DNA from 3 places in the Pseudarthrobacter sp. KH_020_B genome. Region 3 is predicted to be linked to each of the others. Evidence: riboswitches for the same ligand, from Rfam matches in the RefSeq annotation. Region 3 holds a riboswitch; each other region holds the start of a gene.
What was found. Region 3 has a riboswitch for S-adenosylmethionine ahead of AC3IT0_RS21055 (DUF1737 domain-containing protein). Riboswitches for the same ligand answer to the same signal wherever they lie in the genome.
Positions count from the first base shown of each region.

Region 1: it holds a riboswitch for S-adenosylmethionine, as region 3 does, so the genes downstream of both, metX (homoserine O-acetyltransferase MetX) here and AC3IT0_RS21055 (DUF1737 domain-containing protein) in region 3, are expected to answer to the same signal.
Region 2: it holds a riboswitch for S-adenosylmethionine, as region 3 does, so the genes downstream of both, AC3IT0_RS14235 (aminotransferase class V-fold PLP-dependent enzyme) here and AC3IT0_RS21055 (DUF1737 domain-containing protein) in region 3, are expected to answer to the same signal.

Region 1 covers NZ_CM174506.1:1,494,528-1,498,691, reverse strand. Annotated here, with positions in the region: gene AC3IT0_RS07020 (winged helix DNA-binding domain-containing protein) at 1-679, shown strand, start outside; gene AC3IT0_RS07015 (hypothetical protein) at 693-1,226, shown strand; gene metX (homoserine O-acetyltransferase MetX) at 1,325-2,440, opposite strand; SAM riboswitch class IV at 2,452-2,566, opposite strand; gene AC3IT0_RS07005 (VOC family protein) at 2,721-3,359, shown strand; gene AC3IT0_RS07000 (CPBP family intramembrane glutamic endopeptidase) at 3,480-4,164, opposite strand, start outside.
Region 2 covers NZ_CM174506.1:3,084,704-3,088,867, reverse strand. Annotated here, with positions in the region: gene AC3IT0_RS14240 (class I SAM-dependent methyltransferase) at 1-253, opposite strand, end outside; gene AC3IT0_RS14235 (aminotransferase class V-fold PLP-dependent enzyme) at 389-1,828, opposite strand; SAM riboswitch class IV at 1,864-1,977, opposite strand; gene hisN (histidinol-phosphatase) at 2,136-2,948, opposite strand; gene rsgA (ribosome small subunit-dependent GTPase A) at 3,003-4,118, opposite strand; gene aroA (3-phosphoshikimate 1-carboxyvinyltransferase) at 4,102-4,164, opposite strand, start outside.
Region 3 covers NZ_CM174506.1:4,488,774-4,492,937, forward strand. Annotated here, with positions in the region: gene AC3IT0_RS21040 (ATP-binding cassette domain-containing protein) at 1-46, shown strand, start outside; gene AC3IT0_RS21045 (carbohydrate kinase family protein) at 127-1,068, shown strand; gene AC3IT0_RS21050 (hypothetical protein) at 1,071-1,565, opposite strand; SAM riboswitch class IV at 1,691-1,806, shown strand; gene AC3IT0_RS21055 (DUF1737 domain-containing protein) at 1,820-2,077, shown strand; gene AC3IT0_RS21060 (rhodanese-like domain-containing protein) at 2,074-2,487, shown strand; gene AC3IT0_RS21065 (O-succinylhomoserine sulfhydrylase) at 2,484-3,692, shown strand; gene AC3IT0_RS21070 (LysR family transcriptional regulator ArgP) at 3,899-4,164, opposite strand, start outside.

The sequences.
Region 1 (4,164 bases), 1.8 Mb from region 3:
CGGGATCCTGGCCAGCGGGTCGCCGATGCGCAGTCCGGGCGGTGCCCTGAAACAGACCTACGCCCTGTTTGACGAGCGCGTGCCCGCCGGCCCGGCCACGCCGCCCACCCGGACCGAAGCCCTCAGCGAGCTGGTCCGGCGCTACTTCACCAGCCGCGGCCCGGCCACGGTCAAGGACTGCGCCGATTGGTCCGGGCTCACCATGGCCGACGTACGGCTCGGCCTCCAACAGTCCCTGGCGGCTGCGCCCGAAACGCTGGCAACGACGGCGATTGACGGCGTCGTGCATTATTTCGACGCCGGGACGGACGGTGATACGGACGGCGGCACCGAGGCCGGTAAAGCCATGCCGGCAGCCAGACCGCGGATCGATCTGATCCAGTGCTACGACGAATACGTGATGGGCTATTCAGCAACGCGGCACTATCTGGGCGGCAGCGCTCCGGCGTTCCCGGTCGCCGGGGATCCGATGCACGTGGTGCTGCTCGACGGGCGCATGGCCGGCTGCTGGCGGCACACCATGTTCGCCGGCCGCTGTGAGCTGGATATCCGCTTGTTCGCTGCCGCGGGCCCCGCTGTGGAAAACGCGGTGCAGGACGCCGTGGACCGGTACGGGGCCTTCCTGGGCATCCAGGCCACGCGTGCGGGCTCCGGGGTTAAGCTGGAAGGACACATATGAGAGGCGCTACACCGTGAACAGCTTGTTTTTCTGGATCATCATTCTGGCGTTCGTGATACCGATGGCGATGCGGATGTACCGGAAATCCGTCAACAAACGGAACCAGGAGCAGAGCTTTTCCGGGCGCTACCCCGAGCAGTTTCCAGGCGGCGGGCAGTACCCGGGCAGCGAACAGTACCCGGGGCCGCAGAGCAAACAACCCCGCGACGGCTACACGCAGCAGGATTACATGAGCGGCGGCTTCCGCCAGATCATGAGCCCGCAGCCCCTGCCGCCCAGCCAGCCGTTGCCGCCCCTGCAGCCGATTCCTACTGCGGATCAGCAGTTCCCGCCCTACGGGCAGCCTGTTCCGCCGTACAGGCAGCCGGTGCCCGAGCAGCGCGCGGAAGCACCACAGCAGCCTGCCGCCCCCGTCACTCCCCCGCCGCCGTCGGGCCCGCAGGGATACCGAGCCCGGAAGCTGGCCGAACTGGACCAGCAGTACAGCAACGGCGAGCTGGCCATGGAGGACTACATGAAGCGCCGCTCCGACATCATGAACGGCTGACCCTTCAAACAGCGCGAACGGACACTTGAGGCCCCGATTCCGGGGCCTCAAGTGTCCGTTCGGGCTTAAGGGCGGGGGCTCAAGTGTCCTCTCGCGCTTTAGACGAGGAAGGTGTTCCGGAGCTGGACGCCGAGTTGGCCGATCTCGGTCAGGAAGCCGTCGTGGCCGATCGGGGCCTCAATAACGTGGACGTCAACGTCGCCCGGGAGCGCGTTGGCCAGCTCACGGGACTGGGACGGGAAGTACAACCGGTCACTGTCGACGGCAGCCACGAAGAACCTGGCGGTGGCACGGCCCAGGGCCTCGTCCAGCGAACCCCGCCCGCGGCAGACGTCATGGCTCATCAGGGCGTCCGTGATGGCGATGTAGCTGTTGGCATCAAAACGCTGCACCAGCTTTTTGCCCTGGTGGTCCAGGTAGCTTTCCACCTGGTAGCGGCCCCGCTCCCCCAGCGCTGCAGCCTGGAACGGCGATTCGGGGTGCTGGGCCGACCGTCCGAACCGGCCATGGAATTCCTCGGCGGAGCGGTAGGTGATGTGAGCAATGCGCCGTGCCAGGGCCAGGCCGTCCTCCGGCAGTGGACCGCCGTAGTAGTCGCCGTCGTTGAAATTGGTGTCCTGGCGGATGGCGAGCGTCTGCGCCTGGGCGAACGCGATCTGTTCGGCCGTGCTGGCGGCGCCGATCGAGATAACGGCGCACCGCTGAACCCGTTCCGGGTACGTGACCGCCCACTCCAGGGCCCGCGCGCCGCCCATGGAGCCGCCCAGCACGGCGTACCAACTCGGGATGCCCAGCTGGTCAACCAGCCTGGCCTCAGCCGCCGTGGTGTCCCGCAGCGTTACCAAAGGGAATCGTGACCCCCACGGCTTGCCGTCCGGGGCAACCGAGGACGGCCCGGTGGAGCCGTAGCAGCCACCCACGATGTTGATGGAGACCACAAAGAACCGGTCGGTGTCCACCGGCGCACCGGGGCCGGCCAGCTGTTCCCACCAGCCGGGCTCGTCACTGTCGCCGCGGGTAACGTGTGTGCTGCCCGTCAGGGCGTGCTCAATGAGGACGGCGTTGGAGCCGTCCGCGTTGAGGGTCCCCCACGTTTCATAGCCCAGGGTGACGTCCGGGAGGTAACCGCCGGCTTCGAGCTCGAGTCCACCAATGCTGGCGTAACGGACCACACCGTTCCCGGGTGCTGCGGTACGGGAAATCGTAATCGTCATGGAAGGACCTTTCTACGCGCTTGCCCACCGTCAATTGACCGGCAGGCCAGGTCCTCACCCGGGGCACCCCGCCGCGAACGAGGGTTGCCGGCCAGCAAGCCGGGGCTGTCGCTGGCACTCATGACCTGCTTCGAGTGTACGAACAGCCGCGGTCTATTGCTAAGCGTGTGACTGGGTATGACTTCGCGGGAGCCCTACTGCTGTCCACTCGTGACGCAACAGGAATCCGGTAAGGCTACCCTTAGCTGAGAGCCGGATCACAAAGTGCCAAGATGATGGCATGCGCATGGATCACGTCTCTTACGCCTGTGAACAAGATGGCCTCGTTGCCACCACCGAACGTATTTCGTCCGCCCTCGGCGTTGAAGCCGTGAAGGGTGGAGTGCACCCCCGGTTTGGAACCCGGAACATGATCATTCCCCTGGCCGGCCACAAATACCTGGAAGTCGTGGAGGTCCTGAACCACCCGGCATCGGACAAGGCTCCCTTCGGGCAGGCCGTCCGGGCACGCTCCGAAGCCGGCGGCGGCTGGATGGGCTGGTGCGTCGAAGTGGACGACCTAGCTCCGTTCGAAGACCGCCTGGGCCGTGCTGCCGTCAACGGCAACCGCAAGTTCCCGGACGGCCGTGAGCTGGTCTGGAAGCAGATCGGCATCCTGGGCCTGATCGCGGACCCGCAGGTCCCGTACATGCTCAAGTGGGAGGGCGACCCCGCCCTGCACCCGTCCAACGCCTATGAGAGCAACGTCAAGATGAGCTGCCTGACCATCGCCGGTTCCGCTGAACGCGTGACGGAATGGCTGGGCGAACCCGTCGAGAAGCCCTTGGAAGATGTGGCCGTTGACTGGGTGGCTCCGCATGGAACCCCCGGCATCCTGTCAGTGACCTTCGAAACCGCCACGGGCGCAGTCACCATCTGATTGCACGCTCAATAACTTCGGCCGCCATCAGCGGGTGCCAATGATGCCACCCACCGATGGCGGCCGAATCCCTTTTTAAGCCGCTAAGTGCACCTGTGGCGCACGGGAACCACTGCCGTCCTAACCCAGGCCCACAGCCCGGCCAAAGAGGCTGAAGCCAACGAAGGCAACAATGTCCAGCAGCGCGTGCGCGATGACCAGCGGCATAACCCGCCTGGTCTTTGTGTAGAGCCAGGCAAACACCACACCCATCACGGCGTTGCCGATGAACGGCCCGAAGCCCTGGTACAGGTGGTAGCTGCCGCGGAGCATCGAACTGGTGAAGATGGCCAGGGGCACGCTCCAGCCGAACTTGCCCAAGCGGTCCAAGAGGTAGCCCACCACAATGACCTCCTCCACCACGGCGTGCCGCAGCGCGGACAGGATCAGGACCGGAACGGTCCACCAGTACGCGTCGAGTGCGCTGGGGATGATGGCAGTGGTGATCCCCAGCGCACGTCCCGCGGCATAAAGGCCCAGCGAAGGAATTCCGATCAGCGCCGCGAGGCCAAGGCCCTGCAGCAGATCGCGGCCCGGCCGGGCGAAGTTGAACCCCAGCTTCCGGAAGGCCGAACTGCCGTGCGCACTTCCATCCGCGCCGGACTGCCGCTGGTCCGTGAGGAAGTAGATGACCAGCAGCACTGGCACCAGGGCGAAAATGATGTCCAGCAGCTGGTAGGTGAGGTCGAAGTACTCGCGCGGGCTCTGGGACCGGTTCAGCGTGGACGTGCCTTCGGCCAGCGGTGCACGGGTCATCTTGTCCAGC
Region 2 (4,164 bases), 1.4 Mb from region 3:
GCAGCTGTTCAAGCATGTCCGGCGACGGGTCCACGGCGGAAACCGCCAGGCCGCGTTCAAGCAGCAGGGCGGTGAACTTGCCGGTCCCGGCGCCCACGTCCGCCGCGTCCCTGGCTCCGGCAGGGATCAGCCAGTCCGCTGATTCGGCAGGGTAGCCAGGGCGTACACGCTGGTAATGTTCGCCGCCGTCCTGGAAACTCTGTCCGAGTTCCAGGCGGCGTCCGTGCTCAAGCCTGGGGCCACCCCGTGCCACGTGCGGCCTCCTTCAACTGTGCCCATCGGTATCCTTCGAATTTACCGCATGGGCCGCAGCCGCCTCGTCAGACTTCAGGTCCGGTCAGGAATCAGGGCAGCCGCCTGGTCAGGAATCAGAGAAGGAAAGCGTCAGTCAGTCGTCAAGGCACGGAGCCGCGCCGGCAGTGCCCGGGGTGTTGGGCGCCCAGTGCGGGTAGGTGCGCGTGTCGTTGGCCGGAACCCAGCGGCCCGCGTCCACCACGTAGTCCCAGCCCAGTCCGGTCTGGCGGAGTTGCTCCAGGCCAGCAAGGAGCCGCTGAACATCCTCCAACCGGGAACCCACGCCGAAACTGGCCCGCAGCGAACCGGAAGGAAGGCCGAGGCGCTTGAGGAGCGGGTGCGCGCAGAAGCGGCCGTCCCGGAGGCCAACGCCGTGCTCAGCGGATAGGTAGGCGGCCACGAGGCCGGCGTCGTATCCGGCCACGGAGAAGTTGACCACGCCGATGGTGCCGGTTTCAGCGTCCGTGTCCGAGAAGATCTGGTGCACGGTGACGCCGTCGATTTTCCCGAGCCCGTCCACCAGGAATGCCCTGATGGCCGCTTCGTGGGCGTGCCAGCGGTCCTGGTCCAGGGACGCGATCACCTGGGTGGCGCGCGCCAGGGTGGCCGCGCCCAGGACGTTGGGGGAGCCGCCCTCGTGCCGGGCCGGACCGGTGGCCCAGCTGACGCCGTCGAGCCTTGCCTCGCGGACGGCGCCGCCGCCGGCCAGGTGCGGCGTGCCGGCGTCGAGCCAGTCTGTGCGGCCCACCAGGACCCCGGAGCCGAACGGCGCGTAGAGCTTGTGGCCGGAGAAGGCGAGGTAGTCGACGTCGTCGGTGCTGATATTGATGCGCCGGTGCGGCGCGAGCTGCGCGGCGTCCACCACGATCCGCGCGCCGTACTCATGGGCCAGTCCGGCCAGGGCCTTGACCGGGAGGATTTCGCCGGTGACGTTGGAGGCTCCTGTGACTGCGAGGAGGCTGACGTTGCCCTGCTCAAGTTCGGCGCGGAGGACCTCGATGGTCCCCGCGATGGTGTCCGCGGCGACGACGCTGCGGTGCGGGACGCCCTGCCACGGCAGGAGGTTGGCGTGGTGCTCGATGTCCAGGTACAGGACATCGCCATTCGGGCGCCCGTCCGTGGCCGGCAGGCAACCCGCCAGCAGGTTCAGCGAATCGGTGGTGTTCCGGGTGAAGATGACGGAGTCGTCCGGGCGCCCGCCCACAAAGTCGCGGACGACGTTCCGGGCGTTCTCGTACACCGAGGTGCTGATCTGCGACGCGTAGCCGGCGCCGCGGTGGACGCTGGCGTAGAACGGCAGGATCTCGTTGAGGTAGGCGGACACCACGGAGAGGGCGGGGGCGGAAGCGCCATAGTCCAGGTTTGCGTACCGGACATGGCCGCCCTGGATCAGCGGGGCCTGGATTTCCGCGCCGGTGACGGCGGAAAGGGGGCGCCCGGCGATGGCGGCGGCATCGTTGAACAGCGCAGCGGCGTTGGCGGGGGCGTCGTTGTTGGGAGAAACGCTGGCGGGGGAGACGGTGGCAGTTGTCACGGAGACCTCACTCTAAAAGGACTCCCGGTACGGGGAATCCGCGCTTGCCGCGTCCATTCCGGACCGGCCTGGTCGTCACCCGGGGCACCCCACCGCGAATGGAGGGTTGCCGGCCAGCAAACCGGGGTTTAGCGCTGGCACTCGTGACCTGTTAAGAGCGTAGAACATCTGGCCCTGCAGAAAAGAAGCCCGGCCCAATGTTAAGGACTTTGTTACGCGCGTTTGAGGAACGGCGTATTTGTCGAAGATACGACGGCGGACGCCCCCTTTGAGGAGGCGTCCGCCGTCGATAATTCGCAAAAAGTGCCTAGAGGAGATCGTCCAGGTCCGGGTTCAGCCGCTTGAGCACCTCTGAGTGCAGGATGGAGTTTGTGGCCAGGGCGTTGCCGCCGAACGGCCCGTCCTGCCCCTCCAAAGATGTGAAGCGGCCGCCGGCTTCCACCACGATGGGCACCAGGGCAGCCATGTCGTAGAGGTTCAGTTCGGGCTCGCAGGCGATGTCCACGGAGCCTTCGGCCACCATGCAGTAGGACCAGAAGTCACCGTAGGCGCGCGTGCGCCACACGTCCTCGGTCAGGCCCAGGAACTCATCCAGGTTGCCGCGTTCCTTCCAGCCGCCCAGGCTGGAATAGGACAGGGAGGCATCCGAAAGTTTGGAGACGTCCGAGACGCGGAGCCGTGTTGCGGCGGCGAGGGACTTGCCCATGTACGCGCCGGAACCTTTGGCGGCCCACCAGCGTTTGCCCAGTGCGGGCGCGCTGACCACTCCCACCACGGGTTCGCCTTCGTCCACGAGGGCGATCAGGGTGGCCCAGACCGGGACGCCGCGGACAAAGTTTTTGGTGCCGTCGATGGGATCAATGATCCAGCGGCGGGAACCGTGGCCGGAGCTGCCGAATTCCTCACCCAGCACGGCGTCGCGGGGACGTGAGCGGGAGAGCTGGCCGCGGATGGCTTCCTCCGCGGCCTTGTCCGCGTCCGTGACCGGCGTCAGGTCCGGCTTGGTCTCGATGTGGAGGTCCAGGGCCTTGAAGCGGCTCATGGTCTGGTCGTCCACGGAATCGGCCAGCACATGGGCGAGGCGCAGGTCATCGTTGTAGCTCGAAGCGGGTTGGATCATGGTTCCAAACTACCGCCTCGGGGCGGCGGGGTTGGGGACGTCGGCGTTCCGCCGCTAGCCTATGCTGCCCAGTTCCTTGGTTTCCTGGCCAACCAAGCGGGGATCAGAGCCCAGCAGCCGCCGCAGCGACGCGAGCCGGGCCGGGCCGGTGGGGCCCGCTTGACCAGAAGTCACCCAGGCGTCCACTCCGCAGTTGACGGCCGCGGTGTTGTGCTTGCAGCCACGCTCGCAGGCATCCGTGCCCGGCTCCAGGTCCGGGAAGGATCGCAGGATCCGGTCCGGGTCCACATGGGCCAGGCCGAACGAGCGGATGCCAGGGGTGTCGATGATCCAGCTTCCGGCGGGGGCTCCGGTCAGCTTCAGGGCAAGGGCCGACGACGACGTGTGGCGGCCGCGGCCGGTCACCGCGTTCACGCCACCGGTGGCCCGTTCGGCCCCGGTGAGCGCATTGACCATGGTGGACTTGCCCACGCCGGAATGCCCCAGCATCACCGAGACTTTGCCCTCGAGGTAGGCGCGGAGCTGCGAAACTGCGTCACTGTCCAGGCGGGCCGAGAGGCCGTCGTCGGAGCGGGCATCGATACCGGAGGCCTCTGAGTCCGAGGTGCGGCTGATGATCACCGGGAAGTCGAGGTGCTCGTAGTTGGACAACAGTTCCGCGGGATCCTTGACATCGGCCTTGGTGACAAGCAGCAGCGGCTCGATGCCGGCGTCGTAGGCGGCCACCAAGGCACGGTCGATGAAGCCGGTGCGCGGCTCAGGGTTTGCGGCGGCCACCACCACCACCAGCTGATCGGCGTTGGCCACCACCGCACGCTCGATCGGATCAGTGTCGTCGGCGCTGCGGCGCAGCAGGGTCCGGCGGTCCTGGATCCGGACCAGGCGGGCCAGGGTGTCGGGCTCTCCGGAGACATCTCCAACGAGGGAGACGAAGTCGCCGGCCACCACGGGGGAGCGGCGGAGTTCGCGGGCCCTGGCCGCGATGATGATCCGCTCGTCGCCGGAGTCTTCGCCGACGACGGCGGTGTACCGGCCGCGGTCAACGGTGATGATGCGGCCCGTGACGGCGTCGTCGTGGCTGGGGCGGTCCTTCGTGCGCGGCCGGGAGCCCTTTTTGCTGGGCCGGATCCGGACATCGGACTCGTCCCAGGAATCAGTGCTGCGTGCCACCAGTGGGACCTTCCGTGGCGTCGTCTGCAGCCGCGCCCTGGGCGAG
Region 3 (4,164 bases):
CATGACTGACGCCGTCGCCATCATGACAGGTGCAGCCACGGCCTGATCGGCGGACTGTGTCCCTGCAAATACTCCGTCCGCGGGCCCGTGACAAGGCCCGCGGACGGAGCCATGAAAGGTCCCTCCATGCTCAAGACCCACTCCAGTGCTGCTTCCCCGGCCATCCCTGACGTCATTGTCATCGGCGAAGCGCTAACCGACGTCGTCCCCGCCCCGGACGGAAACGTCGAGTACCCGGGCGGATCGCCGATGAACGTGGCCTACGGCCTTGGCCGGCTCGGCATCAGCACAGCGCTCCTGACCTCCATTGGCGACGACCACCGCGGCGCCGCGATCGAAGCTCACCTGTCCAGCGCCGGCGTCGCGCTCCTTCCCGGTTCCACGTCCCAGGCCCGCACGTCCTCCGCCACCGCCACCCTGGCTGCCGACGGTTCCGCAGAGTACCGCTTCGACATCCGCTGGGACCTCCCGCCCATCGCTCTGCCTTTTCTCCCCAAGGTGCTGCACACAGGTTCGATTGCCACTTTCCTGGCTCCAGGCGCGGCCGCCGTTAAGGCACTCCTGGAGCAATCCCACCGTGCGTGCCTGGTCACGTACGATCCCAACATCCGGCCGGCGCTCCTGGGCAGCCAGGCCGAAGCCCGGTCGATTTTTGAGGGACTCGTTCCACTCACAGACGTGGTCAAGCTCAGTGATGAAGACGCCCGCTGGCTCTACCCGGCACTGGATCCCGAGGCCGCCGCAGCCCGGATCCTGAGCCTCGGCGCGGGACTGGCCGTGGTCACCTGCGGCTCCGCGGGGTCACTGCTGGCATCTCCGGCGGCGAAAGTTCACGTCCCCGCGAACACCTCGGTGGTTGCGGACACCATCGGAGCCGGGGACTCCTACATGGCGGCACTCATTTACGGTCTGCTGGCCCGCGGGACGGACGGCCTGGCCCCGGCGGTGATGGAATCCCTCGGGCGTACGGCTTCACACGCCGCGGCAATTACGGTCCGCCGGACGGGCGCCAACCCGCCCACTCTGGCGGAACTCCACCACATGCTCACCCCCGTCAGCCGGCCATAGCGTCACGGGGCAAGCACCGTGAGCGGCACCAGGCGCTCCGCGCAGGCCACCCGGACCAGGGTCTGCGGCCCCTGTGCCGCCCGGTTGTTCACCCCGGTGTCGTCGCACCAGTCCAGGTTGTAGGGGTAGGCGGTGACCCCGGCTTCCCCGGGAGCCATGCCCGCCGGGACGGTGAACACAAAAGAGAACGCGCCGTCGTCGGACATTGGAGCGAGCTCTTCCAGCACCTTGGTGCCGTACGGATCGAGGAATTCCACCTGGATCTGCGCGTCCGCCCCGTAGCGGGCATCGCAGGTGGTGTCCGGGGCACTGACGGTGACCCGGTCGCCGGGTTTGGCGGCGGCCGGCGAGACGGAAAACTCCGGCGGCATGCAGGGCGGCGGCGCGAAAATGTTCCGGCAGCTTGTCGCCCCCACCAGCACCGGCACGGCGCACAGCGCCACGGCCAAAACGCGCGCCCAGGCGCCCGTCAGTGAACGCCCCCGAACCTTCCCCATGACCCGATTGTCCCGTCAGCGCGGGGGTTACGGAAGCACGGCGGGGTCACGGAAGCGCGCGTTGGTTACGGAAGATGACGACGGCGGCACCGCAGCCGGGCGGGCCGGGTGCTACGTTTTTGGGGAGTAATGAGAACCGGCGCCAAGCCCTGACTGGCCGGTCGGCAACCCTCCCTTTCGCGGCGGGGTGCCTCAGGTGAATACTCGGCATATCGACCCATTCGAGCTGCAAGCGTGAAAGAAGGAGATCCGTCGTGTCTGACGCACCTGCCCGTGAAGAGAAACTGTCCTACCGGCTCATTACCGGGCCGGATGACCGGACGTTCTGTGAACGGATTTCCGCTGCCCTCACCGAAGGCTATGTGCTGCACGGCAGCCCGGCAGCAACGTTTAACGGCTCCGCCGTGATTGTGGCCCAGGCCTTGGTCCTCCCGATTGCCATTGCCAGCGCGGACGCCGCAGTTGCCACCGCAGTAGGGGACATTGAATTCTCCGGCGAGGGCCACGCGTGAGCTACGCCGGAGACCTCACCCCGCAGCAGGCCTGGGCCAAACTCGAACAGGGCGCCATCCTGGTGGATGTCCGCACCGAAGGCGAATGGGCCCACATCGGCATCCCCGACACCAAGGCCACCGACAACGATCCCCTGTTCATTTCGTGGACGTTCCCCGGCGGCATTCCGAACCCGGCTTTCCTCACCGACCTGGCGCAGCAGGCGCCGGAGGACGACGGCACGGAGCTGGTTTTCCTCTGCCGCTCGGGCCAGCGCTCCATCGCCGCCGCCATCGCCGCGACGCAGGCCGGCTTCACCTCCTACAACGTCCTGGAGGGTTTCGAAGGCGAGCCGGACCGCTACGGCGAGCGCACCGTCAACGGCTGGAAGAACCGCGGCCTGCCCACCAACCTGGGAATAGCCAAGTGAGCTTCAACGAAGACGCCGCCGGCTGGAGCGCGGAGACGCAGGCGGTCCGCGGCGGCCTGGACCGCACCAACTTCCAGGAGACCACCGAGCCGGTCTTTCTGAACTCGGGCTTCGTCTACGAGTCCGCTGCCGCCGCCGAGCGCGCCTTCACCGGCGAGGACGAACGCTTCGTCTACTCCCGCTACGGCAACCCGTCCGTGGCCACCTTCCAGGAACGCCTCCGCCTGCTCGAAGGCACCGAGGCGTGCTTTGCGACGGCGTCGGGTATGTCAGCGGTGTTCACCGCCCTAGGTGCCCTGTTGGCGGCCGGGGACCGGGTGGTCGCAGCGCGTTCACTGTTCGGTTCCTGCTTTGTGATCCTCAACGAGATCCTGCCGCGCTGGGGTGTGGAAACCGTGTTCGTTGACGGCCCGGACCTCGAGCAATGGCGCGCTGCCCTGTCGGAGCCCACCACGGCCGTGTTCTTCGAATCGCCGTCCAACCCGATGCAGGAAATCGTGGACATCGCCGCGGTCAGCGAGCTGGCGCACGCCGCCGGGGCCACCGTCGTCGTCGACAATGTCTTTGCCACTCCCCTGCTGCAGCGCTGCGGCCAGCTGGGCGCGGACGTGATTGTGTACTCCGGCACCAAGCACATCGACGGCCAGGGACGTGTCCTGGGCGGCGCCATCCTGGGCACCAAGGAGTTCATCGACGGCCCCGTCAAGCAGCTCATGCGGCACACCGGCCCGGCCCTCTCCGCGTTCAACGCCTGGGTGCTCACCAAGGGCCTGGAAACCATGGCGCTGCGCGTGAACCACTCCTCCGCGTCCGCGCTGCGGCTGGCCACATGGCTCGAACAGCAGCCGGCGGTCGGCTGGGTCAAGTACCCGCTGCTCAAGTCCCACCCTCAGTACGAGCTCGCCGCCAAGCAGATGAAGGCCGGCGGCACCGTCCTCACGTTGGAACTTGCGACGACGGGTGGCCGCTCGGGCAAGGAAGCCGCCTTTGCGCTGCTGGACGCCTTGCGGATCATCGACATCTCCAACAACCTGGGCGATGCGAAGTCCCTCATCACGCATCCGGCCACCACCACGCACCGCGCCATGGGTCCCGAGGGCCGCGCCGCCATCGGCCTCAGCGACGGCGTGGTGCGGCTGTCCGTGGGTCTGGAGAACGTGGACGACCTCATCGGCGACCTGGAGCAGGCCCTCAAGCACATCTGACCCTGCGTGGCCTGGTTCTGATTGGCGCGAACGGACACTTGTGGCCCTCACTCAGGCGCGAACGGACACTTGTGGCCCTGTTTCCTACGTCTTTTGGGGCCCCACCTGTCCCTTCGCGCCGGGAGGCGACCTTCCCGTGGACTTCAGCCGGTTCCGCTTGTCCGTGCCCCGGTACGTGCCCGCGCCCCGCTTTGCTCTGCGCCGACTCAGGCGTCTGGCTGGCCGTCTGGCTGGCGCAGCTCCCTGGCGGCCGTTCCACGGACCACGCCAGTCAGCTGGTTGAGCACCGGAGAGTCGATCTTCCAGCGCTGCCAGTACAACGACACGTCAACGGGATTGGCGGGGGCCAGCTCCACGAGGGCGCCGCTGCGGAGGTCCGCCAGGCACTGTTGCTCCGGCAGCAGCCCCCATCCCAGTCCCAGCCGGATGGCCTGGGCGAATTCGGCCGACGACGGCACATAGTGCCGCGGCG